DNA from 3 places in the Planococcus sp. ANT_H30 genome. Region 2 is predicted to be linked to each of the others. Evidence: predicted binding sites of a transcription regulator. Region 2 holds the regulator's gene; each other region holds the start of a gene.
What was found. Region 2 encodes CtsR, which represses protease genes until heat stress. Its sites were predicted from a motif close to ATGGTCAATAAAGGTCAAACA; they were not measured.
Positions count from the first base shown of each region.

Region 1: a site for CtsR is predicted at 5,275-5,295, ahead of clpP (ATP-dependent Clp endopeptidase proteolytic subunit ClpP). Genes of this name have one in related genera too.
Region 3: a site for CtsR is predicted at 2,135-2,155, ahead of FQ085_RS02180 (ATP-dependent Clp protease ATP-binding subunit). Genes of this name have one in related genera too.

Region 1 covers NZ_VOBJ01000005.1:118,079-125,767, forward strand. The annotation lists gene gpmI (2,3-bisphosphoglycerate-independent phosphoglycerate mutase) at 1-151, opposite strand, end outside; gene tpiA (triose-phosphate isomerase) at 144-905, opposite strand; gene FQ085_RS12080 (phosphoglycerate kinase) at 938-2,122, opposite strand; gene gap (type I glyceraldehyde-3-phosphate dehydrogenase) at 2,234-3,241, opposite strand; gene FQ085_RS18100 (sugar-binding transcriptional regulator) at 3,242-4,285, opposite strand; gene FQ085_RS12090 (glutaredoxin family protein) at 4,393-4,623, opposite strand; tRNA gene FQ085_RS12095 (tRNA-Arg) at 5,129-5,200, opposite strand; gene clpP (ATP-dependent Clp endopeptidase proteolytic subunit ClpP) at 5,373-5,984, shown strand; gene FQ085_RS12105 (HPr family phosphocarrier protein) at 6,077-6,334, opposite strand; gene whiA (DNA-binding protein WhiA) at 6,386-7,336, opposite strand; gene FQ085_RS12115 (gluconeogenesis factor YvcK family protein) at 7,360-7,689, opposite strand, start outside.
Region 2 covers NZ_VOBJ01000013.1:58,265-65,953, forward strand. The annotation lists gene FQ085_RS17470 (PIN/TRAM domain-containing protein) at 1-426, opposite strand, end outside; gene radA (DNA repair protein RadA) at 520-1,896, opposite strand; gene FQ085_RS17480 (ATP-dependent Clp protease ATP-binding subunit) at 1,958-4,420, opposite strand; gene mcsB (protein-arginine kinase McsB) at 4,417-5,508, opposite strand; gene FQ085_RS17490 (UvrB/UvrC motif-containing protein) at 5,498-6,031, opposite strand; gene FQ085_RS17495 (CtsR family transcriptional regulator) at 6,044-6,514, opposite strand; gene FQ085_RS18185 (hypothetical protein) at 7,311-7,457, opposite strand.
Region 3 covers NZ_VOBJ01000001.1:433,274-440,962, reverse strand. The annotation lists gene FQ085_RS02195 (Cof-type HAD-IIB family hydrolase) at 1-718, opposite strand, end outside; gene FQ085_RS02190 (prolyl oligopeptidase family serine peptidase) at 878-1,645, shown strand; gene FQ085_RS02185 (metal-sulfur cluster assembly factor) at 1,711-2,019, shown strand; gene FQ085_RS02180 (ATP-dependent Clp protease ATP-binding subunit) at 2,174-4,315, shown strand; gene FQ085_RS02175 (YjzD family protein) at 4,347-4,532, opposite strand; gene FQ085_RS02170 (beta-ketoacyl-ACP synthase III) at 4,720-5,652, shown strand; gene fabF (beta-ketoacyl-ACP synthase II) at 5,680-6,915, shown strand; gene FQ085_RS02160 (ABC transporter ATP-binding protein) at 7,220-7,689, shown strand, end outside.

The DNA.
Region 1 (7,689 bases), on a different contig from region 2:
CTGAAGCGGTCAGTAATTCATGTGGATAAGTCTCCCATAAACGATCAAAATTCGGCTTATTAGCCTGTGCTACTGCATTACCAAAACTTTCTTCACGGCAGCCAAATCCATCTAAAATGATAAGAGCCGCTGGGTGTTCAGTTTTACGCATGCGAACCAGCCTCCAACAATTTAACAAATGACTCGGCTTCTAGGCTTGCGCCTCCAACTAATGCTCCGTCAATATGTTCCATTGTCATTAACTCATCTACGTTTGCTGGCTTTACGCTGCCGCCGTATTGAATACGCAGTTGCTCAGCTGCTTCATTCTGATACAAAGATGCTACTTTTTTGCGAATGATTCCACAAACTTCGTTGGCGTCTTCAGCAGTAGCTGTTTTCCCTGTGCCAATTGCCCAAATAGGTTCATAAGCAATAACCAATTGAGTGATTTGTTGTTCAGTCAAACCAGCGACTCCTTTTTCTACTTGTGCTTCAACGACAGATCCCGTTTCTCCGTTTTCACGTTGTTCAAGTGTTTCGCCAACACATAGAATCGGCACTAACCCATGAGTAAAAGCAGCTTTTACTTTTTGGTTGGCTGACTCGTCTGTTTCATTGAAATACTGGCGACGTTCTGAATGTCCAATAATGACATACTTAACGCCAATATCCGTTAGTTGGACAGGGCTAATTTCGCCTGTATAGGCACCTTCGTCTTGCTCTGACATTGTTTGTGCTCCGATTTGAAGCGGACTATTTTCTGCAGACACAACTAGTTGTGCCAAGAATAATGCTGGTGCGCAAATAACAGCGTCTACTTTATCAGATGCTGGCACTAAGCCATTCACTTTTTCAACAAATTGTTTTGCCTCTGTAGCGGTTTTGTACATTTTCCAGTTTCCTGCAATAATTGGTTTTCTCACAAGAGCACTCCCTTTCAGTTTAGCTATCTTATTTATTTGTTTGTTAACGCGCTGACACCTGGTAAATCTTTCCCTTCCATAAACTCTAGTGAAGCGCCTCCGCCTGTAGAGATATGATCCATTTGTTCAGCCACATGGAATTTTTCAACAGCTGCTGCTGAATCTCCACCACCGATTACGGTGTAACCTGAAGTTTCAGCCATTGCTTGTGCGACAGATTTCGTGCCATTTTCAAATGCAGGCATTTCAAAAACACCCATCGGTCCATTCCAAATAATCAACTTCGAATTTTTAATAACATCCGCATATAACGCTACCGTTTCAGGACCAATGTCTAAGCCCATCCAGTCAGCTGGGATTTCCGTGATTTTCACACTTTTGGTTTCGGCATCTTTTGAAAATTCGTTAGCTACAGTTGCATCTACCGGCAAATAAAATTTAACGCCTTTTTGTTTTGCTTTTTCGATAAATGAGTTAGCCAAATCTAATTTATCTTCTTCAACAAGAGAGTTTCCGATTTCATAGCCTTGCGCTTTGATAAACGTATACGACAACCCTCCGCCAATAATTAAATTATCTACCTTATCTAACAAATGATCAATGACGCCGATTTTGTCTTTTACTTTCGCGCCGCCGATTATTGCCGTGAACGGACGTTCTGGCTCAGACAAAGCTTTGCCTAAAACCTCTAACTCTTTTTCTAACAGTAAGCCTGATACCGCCGGTAAATGACTCGCAATGCCTGCTGTTGAAGCATGAGCACGATGAGCTGCTCCAAATGCATCGTTAACGAAAACGTCTGCTAGCGAAGCAAATGCTTGTGCAAGTTTGTCGTCATTTTTTTCTTCACCTTCATGGAAGCGGACGTTCTCAAGTAAGATGATGTCGCCTTCTTGCATCGTTGAAATGTCCTGTTCTACTTTTTCGCCGATTGATTCGTCCAGGCTTTTCACTTCTTTATGTAACAATTCGCCTAAACGGAAGCCTGTTGCAGCAAGTCGCATTTCTTCATTGACATGGCCTTTCGGACGACCTAAATGGCTAGCCAAAATTACTTTAGCGCCTTGGTTGACTAAATATTCGATCGTCGGTACAGCTGCACGGATTCTCGTATCATCCGTCACTTTACCATCTGACATCGGTACGTTAAAATCGACACGGCAAAATACCCGTTTTCCTTTCAAATCCAAATCTTTCATGGTCATTTTCTGCTGCATGAAAATACCTCCTATTTGTATTCAAAAAAATAAGGAGCGGGGTAAGTTCCCCGCCCCTTTTACCCTCTTTTATTATAGAGGTTCATTGGTAATTAAGCTATGATTTCGGGATTATAAGCCCGTTTTGTACATGTGAAGCGCAAGGTCGATACAACGGCCTGAGTAACCAGATTCGTTATCGTACCATGAAAGAACTTTAACCATGTTATCGCCAACCATCATCGTTGAAAGACCATCGATTGTAGCTGATGCTGTGTTGCCGTTATAGTCTCTAGATACTAGCGGCAATTCGCTGTAGTCCATGAATCCTTTTAATTCGTTTTCTGCTGCATCTTTTAATGCTTTGTTCACTTCTTCGACAGTTACGTCTTTTTCAAGATGAGCAACTAAATCGATAAGTGAAACGTTTGGTGTTGGAACGCGGATCGCCATTCCATCAATTTTGCCTTCTAATTCAGGCAATACTTTTGCAACTGCTAAAGCTGCACCAGTAGTTGTCGGAATCATTGATTCTGCAGCTGCACGCGCACGACGGAAGTCACTGTGCGGAGAGTCTAAAAGAATTTGATCATTTGTGTAAGAGTGGATCGTTGTCATCATTGCATGTTTGATACCGAAACGCTCGTTCAATACTTTCGCCATTCCTGCAAGACCGTTTGTTGTACATGAAGCATTTGAAATCACATGATGCTCTTTCGGATCATATGTTTCGTGGTTAACACCCATAACAAGCGTCTTCATGCCGTTTTTGCCTGGTGCTGAAACGATTACTTTTTTAGCGCCGGCTTCGATGTGTTTAGAAGCAGAAGCAGCATCCGTGAAGAATCCAGTAGATTCAACAACGATGTCTATGCCATGCTCTCCCCAAGGAAGGTTAGCTGGATCTTTTTCAGAGAATACGCGGATTGTTTTGCCGTTAACAACAATGTTGTCGCCATCAACTGAAACTTCAGCGTCTAAAATACCATGAACAGAATCGTATTTCAAAAGATGTGCCAACATTTTTGCGTCTGTTAAATCGTTTACTGCTACCACTTCTACTTCGTCATTTGTTAAAGCTTCACGAAATACAATGCGTCCTATACGTCCAAATCCGTTAATTGCTAATTTTAAAGTCATTTAGTATTCCTCCAATTTTTTAGTCAATTCCATAATTTTTCGTGCAGCACCTTCGTCTGTGATCAACACTGTCGGACTCGCTGCGTTTTTAGCGTACGATAAAATCGCTCTTGCTTTAGATTCACCACCGGCAACTGCCAAAACAGTTGTCGCTTTTTGCACCTGCTCTAATTGAATGCCCGCCGTTCGAATGCGATAAACAATTTTTCCGTCTTTATCGAAATAATAGCCGAAAGCCTCACTAATCGCTCCGCCTGAATGAATCTTTTCAACTTCTTCAGTAGAAGAGTGCCGACGAACCGCCATCTCTCCTGCATTGCCAATCCCGTGGACGACAACATCTGTTTGATCGTACAAATCCATCATTTCTTTGATCACTGGTTCTTTCATCATCATGGCAAATGCTTCTGCACTCAAATGATCAGGCAAGTATAGCGTCTTAAATGAACCACCTGTTTTTTCGGCAAATGCAGCTGCAATCGTATTTGCTTGGTGCAAAACATCTTCTCCCAGTCCACCGCGTGCAGCGATAAATTGCAGCGCTTTGTCCGGCTTTCCGTTCGTTAGTTCTTTCGAGATAGCCGCCATTGTGCTACCGCCAGTAACAGCGATTTTCTTATAGCGGGCAAACAACGTTTCCAAAAAACGAGCAGCCTCTTTACCAATATGGGACTTCACTGCTGGAATTTCATCGCTATCTTGCGGTAAGATCACAACTTTCGTAATTCCTAGAATTTCCTGTAGCTGTATTTCCATATCTGTCAGTCCAGACATTTCACGCACAAAAACTTTTAGCTTCTCTAGCACTTCCAATCCTTGCGAAGTAACTGTCATGCCCGCTGTTTTCATTTCAATCAATTGCTGATTGCGTAGTAAATCCGTGTCTTTTCTAATTTCTCGCTCTGTCAAACCGGCAACTTCACTCAAAGTTCGCCTACCGATTGGCTGTTCCAAGTTGATAATCTGTAAAATTTGATAACGTTTTTTCAGGAGTTCGGACATTTCCGGCATCAACTTTTGCTGAGCGACAGATAATGCATCCATAGGTTCACTCCATTCTATCTGGACGTTTTTTGTCCCACTAATTAATTGTGCGTCCCACTAAATTCATTCTACCTAATCTTTCTTTTAATTGCAAATAAAAAGAAGCGTTAAGTTTCTAACGCTTCCAGTAATTCAACATAACCAATATTGCCATACACCAATACGCGATTGTTTTTTTCTAATACAGGAATCATCATCATGTATTTTTCGTGTAAGGCTTCATCACTTTCGATATCTACTTCTGTGTAAGGCAATGGTACCTCCTCGTTGACTAGTGCAATCATCAATTTGGCTTCATCGCAAAGAGGGCAATTAGAACGCGTGTATAAAGTGTACATCTGTCTCCTTCTTTCTAAATAAAAGTATGAAGTTACTGGAGAAGCTTTCTCCAAACCGATATCTGTTAGACAATCAATAACACGTTACCATTGATCAACAGAGCCTTCCATTGTTTCTACTAAGTTAGGTAGTAAATCAAGTGTACACTGTTACTAAATTTCAATTTGTGCTTAAAACTCGTTACTCTCTTCTTTAAGGTGCATGAAGCCATTATATTGGTACGAGAATCGCTGCTTCACTACCAATAGATACGATGACAATAAGAATCAGTAATTTGCTCACCTGTTGCTTTTCTCTACTAGTATAAGCTATTAGTCATTTCCCTTTCTACCGGCTCTTTTAAACTTCCCTTTTCTCTTTGGTTTTTTGAAATCAAAAAATACAGCCAAAAGTAAAAAACACCCCTTTACCAATTAAGGCAAAGGGGCATTTCTCAACTTTAGAACAATAGATTTTAGTTGAATAGGCTTTTTCCGGATTCAACGAGTTGTTGTGCTTTTCTTATGCCCTCGGAAGGAATCGAACCTCCATCTCAAGAACCGGAATCTTACGTGTGATCCATTACACTACGAGGGCGTATTCGCTATTAGCGACTTTTCTATTATACAAAAATATTTTAACATAATCAAGTCCGTTTTTTTGATTCGTTAGATTTGACCTTCATTGACCATGATGTGTATGATAATAGTACAGCTGAGAGAACTTTCAGCATTGTTTGTAAAACACTTAATCGAGGAGGAACTATTCTATGAACTTAATTCCTACAGTAATCGAACAAACTAGCCGAGGCGAACGTGCTTACGATATTTACTCACGTTTGTTAAAAGACCGCGTCATTATGCTAGGTAGTGCAATTGACGATAACGTTGCAAACTCTATTGTGGCGCAACTTCTATTCCTTGAAGCAGAAGATCCAGATAAGGATATTTCAATCTACATTAACAGCCCAGGTGGTAGTATCACAGCTGGTATGGCGATTTATGATACGATGCAGTTTATCCGTCCAGACGTTCAAACAATCTGTATCGGTATGGCTGCTTCAATGGGTGCTTTCCTACTTGCAGCAGGAACAAAAGGCAAACGCCTTGCACTTCCAAATGCTGAAGTAATGATTCACCAACCGCTTGGTGGTGCCCAAGGACAAGCGACTGAAATCGAAATTGCAGCAAAACGCATTCTTCACCTTCGCGAAAAATTAAACCAGATTCTTTCTGAGCGTACAGGTCAGCCAATCGAAGTTATCGCTAAAGATACAGATCGCGATAACTTCATGACAGCAGAACGCGCACTTGAATACGGCTTAATCGACCAAGTGATTACACGTAGCAAATTGCCTGAAAACCACAAAAAAGAAAACTAAATCAAGCAAAAAACTCACAGTCATCTTTGACTGTGAGTTTTTTTATACGTTTCGTTTGTGGAAGTTACTTGAAATAATAGATTGCTGCTTTTTTACGCTTCTTTTTCAATAATCTCCGATAAAGACTGAACCGCTTTTTCTTCATCCAAGCCTTCTGCAGAAATGGTGACTTCTGTTCCTTTACTAATTGCCAAGCTCATAATTCCCATAATACTTTTGGCGTTTACTTTCTTATTGTCTTTTTCCAAATAAACATCTGCGCTGTATCGATTTGCTTCTTGAACAAATAACGCTGCTTGTCTTGCTTGAAGACCTGATTTCAATCGTACTTTTACTTGTTTTTCAACCATACGGATCCTCCTCCAAAACTCAACTCTCTTCTATATAAACGAACAGCCTAGCTAGCGGCCGATCATTTCTCCATTTCTCAGGGATGCTGCAATCTCATCAATTTTTCGCAGACGATGGTTTACCCCCGACTTGCTGACGGTTCCGCCCGATACCATTTCCCCTAGCTCTTTTAACGTCACATCTTGACACTCTACCCGGAGTCTGGCGATTTCACGTAGTCTTTCAGGCAATTGGTCAATGCCAATTGTTTGGTCGATAAATCGAATATTTTCTACTTGCCGCAATGCCGCATCGATGGTTTTGTTTAAGTTAGCGGTTTCACAATTTACTAACCGATTAACGCTATTACGCATATCTCGAATAATTCGAACATCCTCAAATTTCAATAAAGCAGAATGTGCGCCTGTAATGCTTAGAAAATCAGAAATTTTTTCTGCTTCTTTCAGGTAAGTCACAAATCCTTTTTTACGTTCAATCGTTTTGCTATTCAAACGAAATTCGTTCATTAATTCAACTAACGAGTCTGCATGGTCTTTGTAGAGCGAGTAAATTTCGAGATGGTAAGATGACGTTTCAGGATTATTGACAGATCCTCCAGCTAAAAAGGCACCTCGGATATACGAACGTTTGCAACAGTTCTTTTCAATCAGCGACTTGACAATCTGGTGCTGGAATTGAAATCCTTCAGTCAAAATTTCGAGATCTTCGAGAATATGCTTAGCGCCTTCTCGGATTCTACAAATGTAAATATTATTCTTTTTTAAGCGCATCTTTTTTCTAACCAGCAATTCGACGGGATAAGTTTTGTAAAAACGTTTTAATAACGTGTAAATACGGCGGGCGATCGCCGCATTCTCAGTTTGAATATCCAGGCTCAATTGCCGATTGGAAAACGATAGAGTGCCATTCATCCGGATCATTGCGGAAAGCTCTGCTTTGCCGCAGCAATCATCTATCTCTATTTGTGTCATTTCTTTTTTTGTTTCGGATGCAAAAGACAAAATTCGTTCCTCCTTTCAAAGCGTCAAAAATACAACTGCTTCGAATCTTCACTAGCACGGCCATCAGCATATTCGAATAACCATTCTGCAACTTTCGTCGGCTCGTGACGTACAGTTTCTCCAGAAATATTAGCAATGTCTTTTCTGTAGACTTCGAGACCCATTTTTTTCAGGCGCTCTTCGTCATACTCAACAGGCCATGCTTTCTCTTTTTCGTAACGTTCTGCAATGTTAGACGGCATTTGGACTTTATCAATTAGAATAGCATCTAGAAATTTTTCTCCGACATGATTGTAAAGTGCTTGAACATGGTCAGAGGCTGTATATTGATAAGTCTCCCCTGCTTGTGTCAT
Region 2 (7,689 bases):
CGTCAACATAGACAACATTTCTTCACGTTTTTTAAATCCTACCTGGAAACCTAAATAGCCAAGTACTACAGAAAGCACTAAAGGTGCCACTGTCGCAACTAGAAGAATATCAACCGTACTCAGTGCAAAGCCAACTAGGAAAGCTACTACAAGACCAATGACCATTCCTATCGTCCCGAACAACAGATCCGGTGTTGGAGTACGTAGCAATTTCTCTTCCATCCATTTCATAAAATTGATTAGCGAATCGACAAATAATAAAGACAGTAAGAAAAAAACAAGAGCCCCCACAATTGCCGCTACGTAAGGGTTGCTGATCCACGGATTGTCGAGAAGGGGAATAAGTTCAAATGCAGATGGCAATAATAAAATTCCGATTGTCGCACCAATAAGTAAAAACATAATTTGAATAATAGGTCTTAGCATAAGCTCCACCTCCTTTTTTTAATTATACACATTTTAAAACGAGAACGCTCCAATGACACCTGTTTAGAAATAAAAGGAGGCAAAATCGCCTCCTTACTGTGGAAAAATTTCTTTTAATGCATCGTTAACACTTTCTACACCGACTACGCGAATTCCTTCTGGATAATCCCAACCACCTAAATTAGATGCTGGAATAATCGCACGCTTAAAGCCTAGTTTTGCTGCTTCTTGAACGCGCTGCTCAATACGCGATACGCGTCTAACTTCACCAGTCAATCCGACCTCTCCAATAATACAATCATAAACGTTTGGCGCTTTGTCTCGGAAACTTGAAACAATACTTGCCAATACAGCCAAATCAATCGCTGGTTCGTCAAGCTTTACGCCACCTGCAACTTTAATGTACGCGTCTTGCGCTTGCAAAAGCATACCAACGCGCTTTTCTAGAACCGCCATCAATAAGGTCACTCGATTGACGTCAATTCCCGTCGCCATCCGTTTCGGATAATTAAAACTTGAAGGAGTCACCAATGCTTGAATTTCAACTAAAATCGGCCGTGTTCCTTCCATTGAAGCGACGACTGTTGAGCCTGCCGAACCACTCGACCGCTCTTGTAAAAATAGTTCTGATGGATTCAACACTTCTTTTAATCCACTTTGAAGCATTTCAAAAATCGCGATTTCATTTGTTGAACCAAAACGGTTTTTCACACTGCGTAAAATGCGGTAAGTGTGGTGGCGTTCGCCTTCAAAATACAACACCGTATCTACCATATGTTCCAAAATCCGAGGTCCTGCAATTTGCCCTTCTTTGGTTACGTGTCCCACTAGAAAAATGGCAATATTTTTTGTTTTAGCGATTCGCATTAATTCTGCCGTACTTTCTCTTACTTGCGTCACACTCCCCGGTGCAGAGGTGACTTCTGGGTGGTGAACAGTCTGAATTGAATCGATAATAACAAAATCAGGTGCTACATCTTCAATCGTGTGATGAATCAATTCAAGATTTGTTTCAGCGTAGATAAATAACTCAGAAGATGATGCATCTAAACGCTCTGCACGCAATTTAGTTTGTCTAATCGATTCTTCTCCGGAAATATATAATACCCGGTTCCCACTATTTGCAAGCATCGCAGAAACCTGCAACAGCAACGTTGATTTCCCGATACCGGGGTCTCCTCCAATAAGTACCAGTGATCCAGGTACAATCCCACCACCCAGCACACGGTTTAATTCGCTGAGCTCTGTTTCTACTCGTGGTTCATCTTGCGTTTCAATGGCATTGATCGGTATCGCTTTTTGAGGAACCGCCGCACTATGCTGAAAAGCACCACGCGTCCCTTTAGGAGCAGCCACTTCTACTTCTTCAGTCATCGTATTCCACGCTGCACAGCCCGGACATTTCCCCATCCATCTAGCCGATTCATAGCCACACGACTGACAAATAAATTTCGTCTTTTTCTTAGCCATGTGTACCTCCTTAAATAGAAAAACCGCTCGCCGGAAAGTGACTCCGGAGAGCGGAATGTTCTTATTGTTTTTCTATTGCTACTTCTTTTTCTTTTTCAGACTCACTTGTACGAACGACAAATTCATCACCTTCTACATCAAAAATCATTTTTTGACCTGACAGAGCCGTGCCTTTTAATAGCTCTTCTGACAAACGATCTTCTACGTGTTTTTGAAGTGAACGACGCAGTGGACGAGCTCCATACTCTGGGTCATATCCTTCTTTCGCCACTTTTTCAAGCGCTGCTTCTGTTAACTCCAAATCGATATCCTGCTCTTTCAAGCGATCGACCAATTGTTTTGTCATCAACGTCACAATCTCTCTCAAGTTTTCTTTTTCAAGAGAATGGAAGACGATCATGTCATCTACACGGTTTAAGAACTCTGGGCGGAATGCTTTTTTCAATTCAGCAAGCATTTTCCCTTTCATGTCCTTATAATCCGTTTTTGCATCATCCAAATTAAAGCCAACGTATTTATTGTATTTTAGCTCTTCTGCCCCGACGTTTGAAGTCATAATAATGACCGTATTACGGAAATCGACTCTGCGACCTTTTGAATCCGTCAATCGACCATCTTCAAGAACTTGCAATAGAATGTTGAAGACATCTGGATGAGCTTTTTCAATTTCATCAAGCAGGACGACTGAATAAGGCTTTCTGCGAACTTTCTCCGTCAACTGTCCGCCTTCTTCATAACCCACATAACCTGGAGGCGAACCGACTAGACGAGAAGTCGAATGTCTTTCCATGTATTCAGACATGTCGATACGAATCATCGCTTCTTCATCGCCAAACATAGACTCAGCTAGGGCACGTGCTAATTCCGTTTTACCAACACCGGTTGGTCCAAGGAAAATGAACGATCCAATTGGACGTTTTGGATCTTTCAATCCTGCACGGGCACGTCGGATAGCTTTTGAAATAGACGTCACGGCTTCATTTTGTCCAATCACACGGTTATGAAGAATAGACTCCAAGTTCAATAATTTATCCGATTCTGTTTGTGCTAGTTTCGATACCGGAATACCGGTCCACATAGACACGACTTTCGCAATATCTTCTACTGTCACTTCAGACTCTTCTTTGCCTTGTTTTTCTTTCCATTCTTTTTTCGTTTTGTCTAATTGGTTTTGCAATTTCTGTTCTGCATCACGTAGCGAAGCCGCTTTTTCAAACTCTTGGCTTTGAACTGCTTCATTTTTCTCAGAACGTGCTGCTTCTAATCGAGATTCCAACTCTTTTAAATCTGGTGGAGTCGTATACGAACGAAGTCTTACTTTCGATCCAGCCTCATCAATCAAGTCAATCGCTTTATCCGGCAAGAAACGATCCGAAATGTAGCGATCCGACATTTTAGCTGCTGCTTCAATTGCTTCATCGGTAATTTTCACACGGTGATGCGCTTCATAACGATCACGCAAGCCACGGATAATTTGAATTGATTCTTCTACTGAAGGCTCATCTACTTGAATTGGCTGGAAACGACGCTCAAGAGCTGCATCTTTTTCAATGTATTTGCGGTACTCATCTAACGTTGTCGCACCAATACACTGAAGTTCCCCGCGTGATAGTGACGGTTTTAAAATATTAGATGCATCAATTGCACCTTCTGCACCGCCAGCACCGATTAATGTATGAAGCTCATCGATAAACAGAATCACATTCCCTGCCTGACGAATTTCATCCATCACTTTTTTCAATCGATCTTCAAATTCACCACGGTATTTTGTTCCAGCAACTACTGTCCCCATATCCAAAACCATAACGCGCTTGTCGCGCAACGTTTCTGGAATTTCGTTGTTAACGATTTGCTGAGCCAATCCTTCAGCAATCGCTGTTTTACCAACACCAGGCTCACCAATTAACACCGGGTTGTTTTTTGTTCTACGGCTCAACACTTCAATGACACGTGTAATCTCATCACTTCTGCCGATTACAGGATCTAATCCACCTTCACGAGCGACTTGCGTTAAATCACGAGCTAAGCCGTCTAAAGTTGGTGTGTTTGCCGAAGCATTCGGACTCGTACCTGTTGATGCCTGCTCATTGCTCCCTAGAAGCTGCAACACTTGCTGGCGCGCCTTATTCAAGCTAACACCTGCATTTCCTAACACACGAGCCGCAACGCCTTCTCCTTCACGAATAAGCGCTAACAGTAAATGCTCTGTACCTATATAAGAATGGCCCAATTTACGGGACTCATCAACTGACAACTCAATCACTTTTTTTGCTCTTGGCGTGTAATGAACGATTGGACCAACGTCTTTTTCGCCAACACCCACTAATTCTTTAACACCTTCTTCGATCAACTGTGTGTTCACTTCAATCGCTTCTAGAGCTTTTGCGGCAATACCGCCACCTTCACGAATCAAACCGAGAAGAATATGCTCTGTACCGATTGATTCATGTTTCATGCGAATGGCCTCTTCTTGAGCTAATTGAAGAACTTTTTGTGCGCGTTGTGTAAATCGATTAAACATCATGCAAGATCCTCTCCTTCACTATTCATATCTATTTTATTCAATCGCTCCCGGAACAACTTCGCCCGGGCAAAGTCACGTTCTTTCGGTTGCAGTGGCTTGTCTGCATATTGCTGCAGAAATGCTGGCTGCATAAAAATCATTAATTCATTCAAAATCGACATATTCATATTTTGAATCATCTTTAAATCAATACCCAATCGAACATCTGACAGACAAGTCGCAGCTTCTTCCGTCGTCAGCAGTCTCGAATGGGTAAGAACACCAAGCGAACGATACACCCGGTCCTCTAACATTAAAGGTGAGTTTAACAATATGGCTTCACGTGCTTTACGTTCTTGCTGGATAATCTGTTCTGTCATATTCTCCAAATCTTGAAGAATTTCATATTCTGATTTACCAAGCGTTAATTGATTGGATATTTGATAAACATTTCCTAACGCCTCGCTACCTTCTCCATAAATGCCACGTACTACCATACCAAGCCTTGAGATCGCGGGAATAATCCGTTGAATCTGATGAGACATAGTCAAAGCCGGTAAATGAAGCATAACCGAAGCTCTCATTCCAGTGCCAACATTGGTCGGACAGCTAGTCAGATACCCATACTTCTCATGAAAGGCATAAGACAAATTCTTTTCTAGTAACGTATCTAGTTCACTTGCTATTTGATAAGCTTTTTGAAGCTGAAATCCAGATTGCAAGCTTTGAATCCGCAAATGATCTTCTTCATTTACCATAATACTCAACTCTTCGTTTTCAGACAATAAAACAGAGCCCGGGTGATAGCTATTCATAAGGTAAGGACTAATTAAATGTTTTTCTACAAGCACTTCTTTTTGTAATTGGGCAAGTTCGTCAATATTGATATGGCTAAAAGTATAATCTAACTCACTACCTTTATCTAATAATACAGAGGAAATTTCTTTATCCACTTTAAGTGCTTCGTCTTCTGTAAAGGCATAAGGGAACTTAAAATCATTCAAATTTCTAGCTAATCTAATTCTTGTACTCATTGCAATATCTACATTGCTACCATCATTGGCCATCCAGCTGCTTGCCCGAGGTTGGAGAAACCGTTCAACTGCCATCTGGTGAACCTCCCTCAAGCGTTACGTTTAATCGTTTTACCTCGTCTCTTAATCTTGCAGCTTCTTCAAATTCTTCTTCTTGAATTGATACCTGCATTTGCTTTCGAAGTTTTTCAATCTCTTTTTTAATTTTTAACGTTGATCCGTAAGAAGCGGGTATTTTTCCCGTATGTTCTGTATTGCCATTATGAAATCGCTTGAATATTTCATTGAGTTGTGACGAAAATGTATCATAACAGGAAGCACATCCAAATTTTCCAAGCTTTAGAAAATGTGAAAAAGTAAAGCCACAAGAAGGACAAATAGCCACTTCTTTTTTGGGCCTGCTAATAGTCGCTTGCGAATTAGGGAACCAATTCGATAATAGTTGGTGAATAGCTAATGGATCCTGTTCAAAAGCAATATTGATACTATGATTTTCAGCAGCACAGATATGGCATAACTGAAGCTCCATCACCTGTCCTAGCTGCTGTTTTTTCACTATTACTGATGCAGAACGTTCTCCGCACTGGGTACAAATCATCTTTTCACCTCTTTAAGTGTTCGATTCATATTTAATTGTAAAAAGCATCGCTATAAGAATCCGTGCACGGACTTCATCACGTATCGGAAGAGCCAACAGAAGAGTTGAACGATCTACTGCGCTTAGAATTAGTTTTGCCTCTCGTTTAGAAACAATCTCTTCATCCAGTAGCCTAAAAACAATGTCTTCTGCCATTACTTGAGTAGCTCCATGTTCCAACCTCTGTATTACTTCTGCAATTACGTCTGATTTTTGATGAAGTCTAATTCTCTTAATACGAATATATCCACCGCCGCCACGCTTACTTTCTACTAAATACCCACGATCAACAGTGAATCGAGTATTAATGACATAATTTATTTGAGAAGGAACACATTGAAATTTTTCAGCAACTTCACTGCGTTTAATTTCAATATGATCTCTCTCGCTTAATTCGATAACTTGTCTTAAATAACCTTCAATTACATCCGAAATGTTTCGCACCGTCTTCACCTCTTTAATACATAATATGATGAAATTGACTTTGACTATATTTGACTTAATTATACACCAAGCTTTTTAGAGATATCAAATAGTAAGTATCGAAAGTATTACTCACACCGATTGTAAACTTAAGTTCGACAACTAAAAAAGCCATTCGTAGTAAATTCACTATGTATTTTCCGACCAAAGAAAAATAGAGGAGCGATCACGGATGAACCGGTGATGATAGAAGCCTCCCCCCTTTAGCATATACCTGTGGCGCAAATTGCCAAACGTCTGAATCGCTTCCTGCAGCCAATTACAATGTCATCAATTTCCTGAAACCGAGCCACTCAACCCGCGATTATTAAACCTAGTCCCAAAAACAAGAAACTCTGTGGGCGCCTTTTAGTTGTTTTACCGAAGTAATAAAAAATCTATATCAAAAACTTGGTAGCTCAGGACTGAACACTAGACGTCACTCTAGGCCACGCAGAGATGATTCCATTCGCACGCTCTAGCGCATGTTCAAAAGGCGGTTTCTTGATGTTGCCGCACCCAATACAAGGGAAACGAAAGCTCAACGGCTACCAGGAACGCCGATGCAATAGGCGTTCCAACGGCATATTTCTGAAAGAAAAGCCAATTATCCTTCGTTCCAAAAAAAGTTCGAGCATATCCGAGGCAACACCATTGCAGGCGCTCCCCACAAAAGTGCAGTAATCACACAGGTTGAAAGACTGACGAAAGTGATCATCGCCTTGGTACCTGCAGGACGTAAGCCGTGAGGTATTAAATCCGCGTTGAATAAATGGTTTCAAAGAGTTCCAAGAAATTTGTTTAATTCCATCAAGTTTGATTGTGGCAAGGAATTTTCCAATTGGAACCATAGTGCGACCGGTACGACATATCGATTTATTTTGCGGATATTGGCCCGCCTTCCCAGCGCGCCTTGAATGAACATTCCAATAAACTCCTTTGTAAAGATGGATTGCAGGCAGATGGATTAATCATTTCTACGATGACTGACTAACGGAATCAATTTTTAAAAAACCCTTGAAGCAATTCAGCTTCAAGACTCTTTACTCACTGTTCTATTTCGAAATATCAGCTACATTTCTTATTGAAGTACTATCAGTAGACCCAATAAAGATGAAGGCATCATTCTTCATTTTCTTCAATAAACATACTTAACT
Region 3 (7,689 bases), on a different contig from region 2:
CAATGGCATTGCCCATGGCAACACCGACTCCTGCAAAATCGATCATTTCAAGATCATTGTCTTCGTCACCAAAAGCAATAATGTTTTCTCGTGCAATGCCCATTGATTTGGAAACACGATCTAGTCCAACGGCTTTACTCATCCCACTTTTCACAATTTCAATCACGTGCCACGGAGCTCCCCACCGGCGATGATCGATTACTTCTGCATGTACAGAAGATAAATGGTCATGGATTTCCTGTACGCGTTCATATGGAGCATGAATCAAAATAGACGTCGGATCTGTTTTTAAGTAATTGCGTAAATCTCCAGTTGTGATTGTAGGATCACCGAAGCGGAAAATATCCATAAGTTTTTCGTCATGATGGTGGACATACACATCGTCCAAGACCTCTGCCACGATATTATGGAAATCAAAGTTATGCATAGACTCTACCACTTCATGGACAACGTTCAATCCGATTGGTGTATGGTGTGTTCCCCAATGATTGTTTGTAGGATGGTGGACAAATGCACCGTTAAAATTGACGATGGGGGTTGTTAGTCCTAGCTCTTTATAGAAAGTTTCGCTTGAACGATAAGGTCGACCCGTAGCAATCATTACCTCATGTCCTGCTTCCATTGCTTTATTTAACGTTCGTTTTGTTTTCGGGGAAATAACTTTCTGGTCGGTCAATAATGTGCCGTCTAAATCAAGAACAATTAAATGTTGTTTCATAAAAATAGCCGTCTCCTTTCTATCTATTCCTAGTGTAGCGATAGTACAAGCGATTCGTCAAAAATTTCAGAGGAGGAAAAGACTTTTCTCTAGAGAGAATTGGCGTTTGCTGGGAATCGAGAAGATTGGTACGATTAGAGGTGAAGGAAGTGATTTTAGTTGAGAGTTCAACGACAAATTTGGGGGCACATACCGTTGCTTCATATAACACCAGATCAATGCGAAAAAGTCGCATTGCCAACAGTTGTCTTTTTTCATGGCCATACGAGTGCAAAAGAACATAACTTGCATTACGCTTACCAATTGGCTGAAAAAGGACTTCGTGTAATTTTGCCGGATGCGCATCTTCACGGTGAACGAAGTGAAGGATTGGATAATGTTCAGATCAGCCTGCGATTTTGGGAAATTGTTCTGACGTCTATAGAAGAATTAGCATTTTTACAAAAAGAACTGCACAAGCAAGATTTAGTAGTTGGAGAACCAGGAGTAGGTGGCACTTCTATGGGTGGGATTACCACTCTAGGAGCAATGACAGTTTATCCGTGGATTTCAGTAGCTGCAGTAATGATGGGTGCAGGGAATTATGTAGAATTAGCGCAAGCACAAATGGCCCAATATGAATCAAGAGGATTCAAGCTGCCAGTTAGTGAAGAAGAACGTGAACGGATGCTTTCGACTTTAGCGATTTTTGACAGCGTTCAACATCAAGCGAAATTTAATGGCCGTCCCATTTATTTTTGGCACGGCGAACAAGATATGACGGTACCTTTTGAACCAACTTATCGCTTGTATAAAGAACTTAAGAAGCATTACGAAGCGGTACCAGAAAAAATAACCTTTACTCGGGAAAGAGAAGCGGGACATGCAGTAAGTCGAAAAGGGATGCTTGAAGCGACAGAATGGCTCGCGAAGTATTTATCTAACTAAGCATGTCGATTCCATTTTCATATGAAGTTTGTTAAGATAGTTTTAATAGTAAGGGAGGGATTTAGATGGATCAAGATATGAAAGATAGTATGATGGGTGCGTTAGAAACAGTAATCGATCCTGAACTAGGAGTCGATATTGTTAATCTTGGGCTTATCTATGATGTGATGTTGACAGAAGATGGTTTTGCCGTAGTGACGATGACGTTAACGTCTATGGGTTGTCCAATGGGACCACAGATCGTGCAAATGGTTAAAACTGCTTTGTATGAACTACCTGAAGTAGAAGAAGTCGATGTAAAAATCGTCTGGCAGCCGGTATGGGGCAAAGAACATATGTCACGCTATGCAAAAATGGCACTTGGCGTTCGATAAATAGTACGTAAAAAACCCTCATTGGATTTATTCCAGTGAGGTTTTTTTGTTTGATACGAGTACTAAAAAAAGGTCGAAATAATTGCTTAACAGTGAATAATTAGCTATAATTTAATTAGTCAAAGATAGTCAAACTTTTAAAGGAGTGGATAAAATGGTTCAATCCCAAAATAACGAAGAACAAAAATCTCCATTGGAGCAGTTTGGCCGGAATATGGTTGAACAAGCGCAATCAGGAAAAATGGATCCTGTTATCGGTAGAGATCAGGAAATCCGTAATGTGATTCGAATTTTATCGCGTAAAACAAAAAATAACCCCGTGTTGATTGGTGAACCAGGTGTTGGTAAAACAGCAATTGTTGAGGGATTAGCTCAACGCATTGTTCGTAACGACGTACCAGAAGGATTAAAAAACCGAACCATTTACGAACTCGACATGAGTGCGTTAATTGCTGGTGCTAAATACCGTGGAGAATTTGAAGAACGATTAAAAGCTGTTTTAAAGCAAGTAAAAGATAGCGAAGGTCAGATTATTTTGTTTATCGACGAAATTCATACGATTGTTGGAGCAGGGAAAACCGAAGGAGCAATGGATGCAGGGAATATGCTGAAGCCCATGCTTGCAAGAGGAGAACTGTATTGCATTGGTGCGACTACGCTAGATGAGTATCGCATGCATATCGAAAAAGATCCGGCTTTAGAACGACGTTTTCAACAAGTACTGGTGCGCGAACCATCTGTTGAAGATACGGTATCGATTTTGCGTGGCTTAAAAGAACGTTTTGAACTACATCATGCTGTTCGAATTCATGACCGTGCGATTGTCGCAGCGGCTGCTATGTCGGACCGCTACATTACAGAACGTTTTTTGCCTGATAAAGCCATTGATTTGATTGATGAAGCTTGTGCGATGATTCGTACAGAAATCGATTCAATGCCTCAAGAACTTGATGAAGTGACGCGTCGTCTGATGCAGCTAGAAATTGAAGAACAAGCCTTAATGAAAGAAAAAGACGTAGCAAGCAAAGCGCGACTCGACACCTTGCGTAAAGAAATTATTGAACTGCGCGACTCTTCATCTGGCATGAGAAGTCAATGGACGGAAGAAAAAGAATCATTGAAAAAAATTCAACAAAAACGTGAGCAATTAGACCAATTCCGCAGACAATTAGAAGATGCTGAAAATCGTTATGATTTGAATGCGGCGGCTGTCTTACAGCATGGCAAAATTCCCGAACTCGAAAAAGAATTAGTCGCACTAGAAGCCGCTTTAGAACAAGAGGGTACTGAGCGTTTACTGCGCGAAGAAGTAACGGAAGAAGAAATTGCAGGAATTGTCGCAAGGTGGACTGGAATTCCAGTAACAAAATTAGTAGAAGGCGAACGTGAAAAGTTATTGCGTTTAGGCGAGACGTTAAAAGAGCGCGTAATTGGTCAAGACAAAGCAGTCGAACTGGTTACAGAAGCTGTATGGAGAGCGCGTGCGGGTATTAAAGACGAAAGAAAACCGATTGGCTCTTTTATTTTCCTTGGTCCTACAGGCGTAGGAAAAACAGAGTTAGCAAAATCGCTGGCCGCAAATCTATTTGATTCGGAAGATCATTTTATTCGAATCGATATGTCAGAGTATATGGAAAAACACAGTGTGTCACGTTTGGTCGGGGCACCTCCTGGATACATCGGTTACGAAGAAGGTGGCCAACTAACAGAAGCCGTTCGCCGGAATCCGTACTCCGTTGTATTGCTCGATGAAATTGAAAAAGCACACCCGGATGTTGCCAATATTTTACTGCAGATATTAGACGACGGCCGTATCACTGACAGCCAAGGACGATTAGTTAACTTCTCCAACACGGTAGTCATTATGACTTCTAATATTGGTTCTGCCTATATTAACGATGCGAGCAATGAACACGATATTGAAGACATTGTGATGGGAGAATTGCGCAGACATTTTAAACCTGAGCTATTGAACCGTATCGATGATATTGTTATTTTCCACGCACTTAACAACGCTCATTTTTATGGCATAGCGAAGAAAATGATTGCTGAACTAGCCGTTCGTATGAGTAAACAACAAATCAAACTAACCGTAGATGATTCAGTTATTGACTATATCGTTGAAGCAGGAACCGATCCGGTGTTTGGTGCGCGACCATTAAAACGCTTTATCCAGCGTACGATTGAAACAAATATTGCCCGGGAATTAATTGGAGGCGGAATTGTTGCCCATACCGAATTGGAATTAACCATGGACGATAATAAGCAAATTGTTATCAACAAAAAAGAAGCGTAATCCGGAATTCCGGATTACGCTTCTTTTCTTATTAGTGTTTTTCAGGAGCTGGTTCGCTAGGAATAACAGCTACCATAACGAAGATTAAAATTGAAAATACGATCGAAATGTAAACGCCGACCATAAAGTCGAAAGGTACGTTTTGTACTGCACTTACCACGTAGTTGACTAATGAAATCAATAAGAATGACCAAAAAAATGTTCCAATATATTGCATCTAGTTTCACCTCTACATAGAATATCTAGTTTAATCATAGCATAAGCTCTTCAAGACAGAAAGAAAGATTGTAGAGAATGAATATTTTTTGTCGGAAATATGTCAGTTAGTTGAAATTGAGTATAGTATGGCGTATTATTAACACCAGGTACTAATATATGATGATAATCGAAATGAGGGACATAAAATGAATGCTGGAATAGTCGGTATGGGCAGATGCCTGCCAGAAGAAAGATTGACGAATTTTCAATTAGAGCAGCGCATGGATACGAACGACGAGTGGATCCGCACTATGACAGGCATAGAAGAACGCCGGATTGCAAAAGACGATCAGGATACTTCTGACATGGCGCGTGAAGCGGCAAAAAAAGCGATTGAAGATGCTGGTATTGATCCAGCTGAAATCGGTTTAATCTTAGTGGCGACGGTTACACCTGATCAACCTTTCCCATCGATGGCCTGTGTGATTCAGCAAGAAATAGGAGCTGTTAATGCTGCGGCTATGGATATTTCAGCTGCATGCGCAGGATTTATGTATGGAGTTATTACTGCGAAACAATTCATCGATTCGGATGTTTATAAATATGTGTTGGTTGTAGGTGTTGAAAAACTATCGAAAATTACTAACTGGGAAGATCGCAACACGGCTGTTCTTTTCGGAGATGGAGCCGGAGCTGCAGTTATTGGGAAAGTTTCTGAAGGGCGAGGTATTTTATCTTTTGAACTCGGTGCTGATGGTTCTGGAGGCAAACACCTCTATCAGGACGAGTATTTAGTAATGAATGGTCGCGAAGTCTTTAAATTTGCTGTGCGCCAAATGGGCGAATCTGCAATAAATGTCATCAAAAAAGCGGGTTTGGAAAAAGAAGATGTCGATTTTTTGATTCCCCATCAGGCGAACATTCGTATTATGGAAGCGTCTAGAGAACGATTAGGCTTGCCAGTTGAAAAAATGTCAAAAACAATTCAAAAATATGGTAACACTTCAGCAGCTTCAATCCCAATTTCTCTTGTCGAAGACTTAGAAGAAGGCCGTGTTAAAGACGATGATGTTATCGTGATGGTTGGATTCGGTGGCGGCTTGACTTGGGGCGCTATTGCTATGAAGTGGGGCAAATAATTAGGTATGCGAAAGGAAGAAGATAGAATGGAAAATCGCCGTGTAGTTATTACGGGAATTGGTGCTGTAACACCGTTAGGTAACAATATTGAAACTACTTGGGAAGCTGTTAAAAGTGGTAAATCTGGAGTCGGTCCCTTAACACGATTAGATGCAGATTTGTATTCAGCGAAAGTGGCTGCAGAAGTAAATGACTTTTCGATAGAAGATTATATTGAAAAGAAAGATGCTCGGAAAATGGACCGTTTTACGCATTACGCGCTAGCTGCTTCGATTATGGCAATGAAAGATGCCAAGCTTGAATTAGATGACAAAACAGCTTTGCGGACAGGTGTGTGGATTGGTTCGGGTATTGGCGGTATGGAGACAATCGAAAGTCAAATGAATGTACTAAATACGCGAGGCGTTCGTCGCATTAGTCCGTTCTTAATTCCGATGATTATTCCGGATATGGCTTCTGGCCAAGTATCAATTTACTTTGGTGCTAAAGCAATCAACTCTTGTTCAGTAACAGCTTGTGCTTCAGGCACTAATTCGATTGGTGATGCGTTTAAAGTTATTCAACGTAACGATGCAGATGTGATGATTTCAGGTGGAGCAGAAGCGCCTATCACGCAATTATCTGTAGCTGGATTTACAGCAAATACAGCTTTGACAACAAACACAGATGCCGCTACAGCATCTCGTCCATTTGATAAAAACCGCGATGGATTTGTCATTGGAGAAGGCGCAGGTATCGTTATTCTTGAAGAATACGAACATGCGATAGCACGAGGTGCTACAATTTATGCGGAAGTCGTTGGCTATGGTTCTACAGGAGATGCTTATCACATCACTGCTCCTGCTGAAGGTGGCGAAGGTGCAGCTCGTGCAATGGCACAAGCTTTGGCAGATGCAGGCGTTGAAACTACGGATATTGGATACATTAATGCACATGGTACCAGTACGGCTTATAACGATCTGTATGAAACAATGGCTGTCAAAACAGTCTTTGGCGAACATGCTTATAAATTAGGAATGAGCTCAACTAAATCCATGACAGGTCATTTGCTTGGAGCTGCCGGTGGAGTCGAAGCGATTTTCACAGCACTGGCATTACAAGAAGGCATTATGCCTCCAACGACAAATTACGAAACACCTGACGAACAATGCGATTTAGACTATGTTCCAAACACTGCACGTAAAGCAGAGTTTGAATACGCGATGAGCAATTCACTTGGATTTGGTGGACATAACGCTTCGTTAGTATTCAAGAAAGTATAACAAGACGAAAATGGCAATCTACAGGAGATCCTGCAGATTGCCATTTTTATGCTTAATAAAAGTAAAAGAAAAGAAAAAAACCCATAATTTTATAAAAAATGAAAAAACCTCTCGACACCTTAAGTTATTGTGCTATTCTAAATATAATGAAAAAAAGATGTAAACTCAATTATTAACAGAAAGACAAACGTCGATTTGAAGGCATTTTTTATCTGTTTAAGTCTGAATATTTAAACTACTAAGGTATGAAGAATGTGAGACGTTAAAAGAAATGGTAGAACGCTTTATTTTGAGGAGGATAAATGTGAATGAAGTTTTGCTTGAAATCAAAAATCTAAAAACGTCCTTTAGAATTAAAGATAATTATTATGCTGCAGTTGATGATGTTTCCTTGAATGTTAAAAAAAATGAAGTGCTGGCAATTGTGGGGGAATCTGGCTCCGGAAAAAGTGCATTTGCGTTCTCCATTATGGGTCTTCATACAAGAGCCCAAATAGAAGGCCAAATCAATTATAAAGGAAATAACTTAGTAACGGCAAATCCGGCTCAAATGAAAAAGTTGCGAGGCAGCGAAATGGGGATGATTTTTCAAGATGCTCTGTCGGCGCTAAATCCACTTATGGTAGTGGGCGCTCAGATTGATGAAGCGATATTCCTTCACAATCCGAAAAGCTCAAAGAGTTTGAGGAAAAAACAAGTGATCAATCTATTAAACCAAGTCGGCATTCCGCGACCAGAAAAAACATATCATCAGTATCCACACGAATTGTCAGG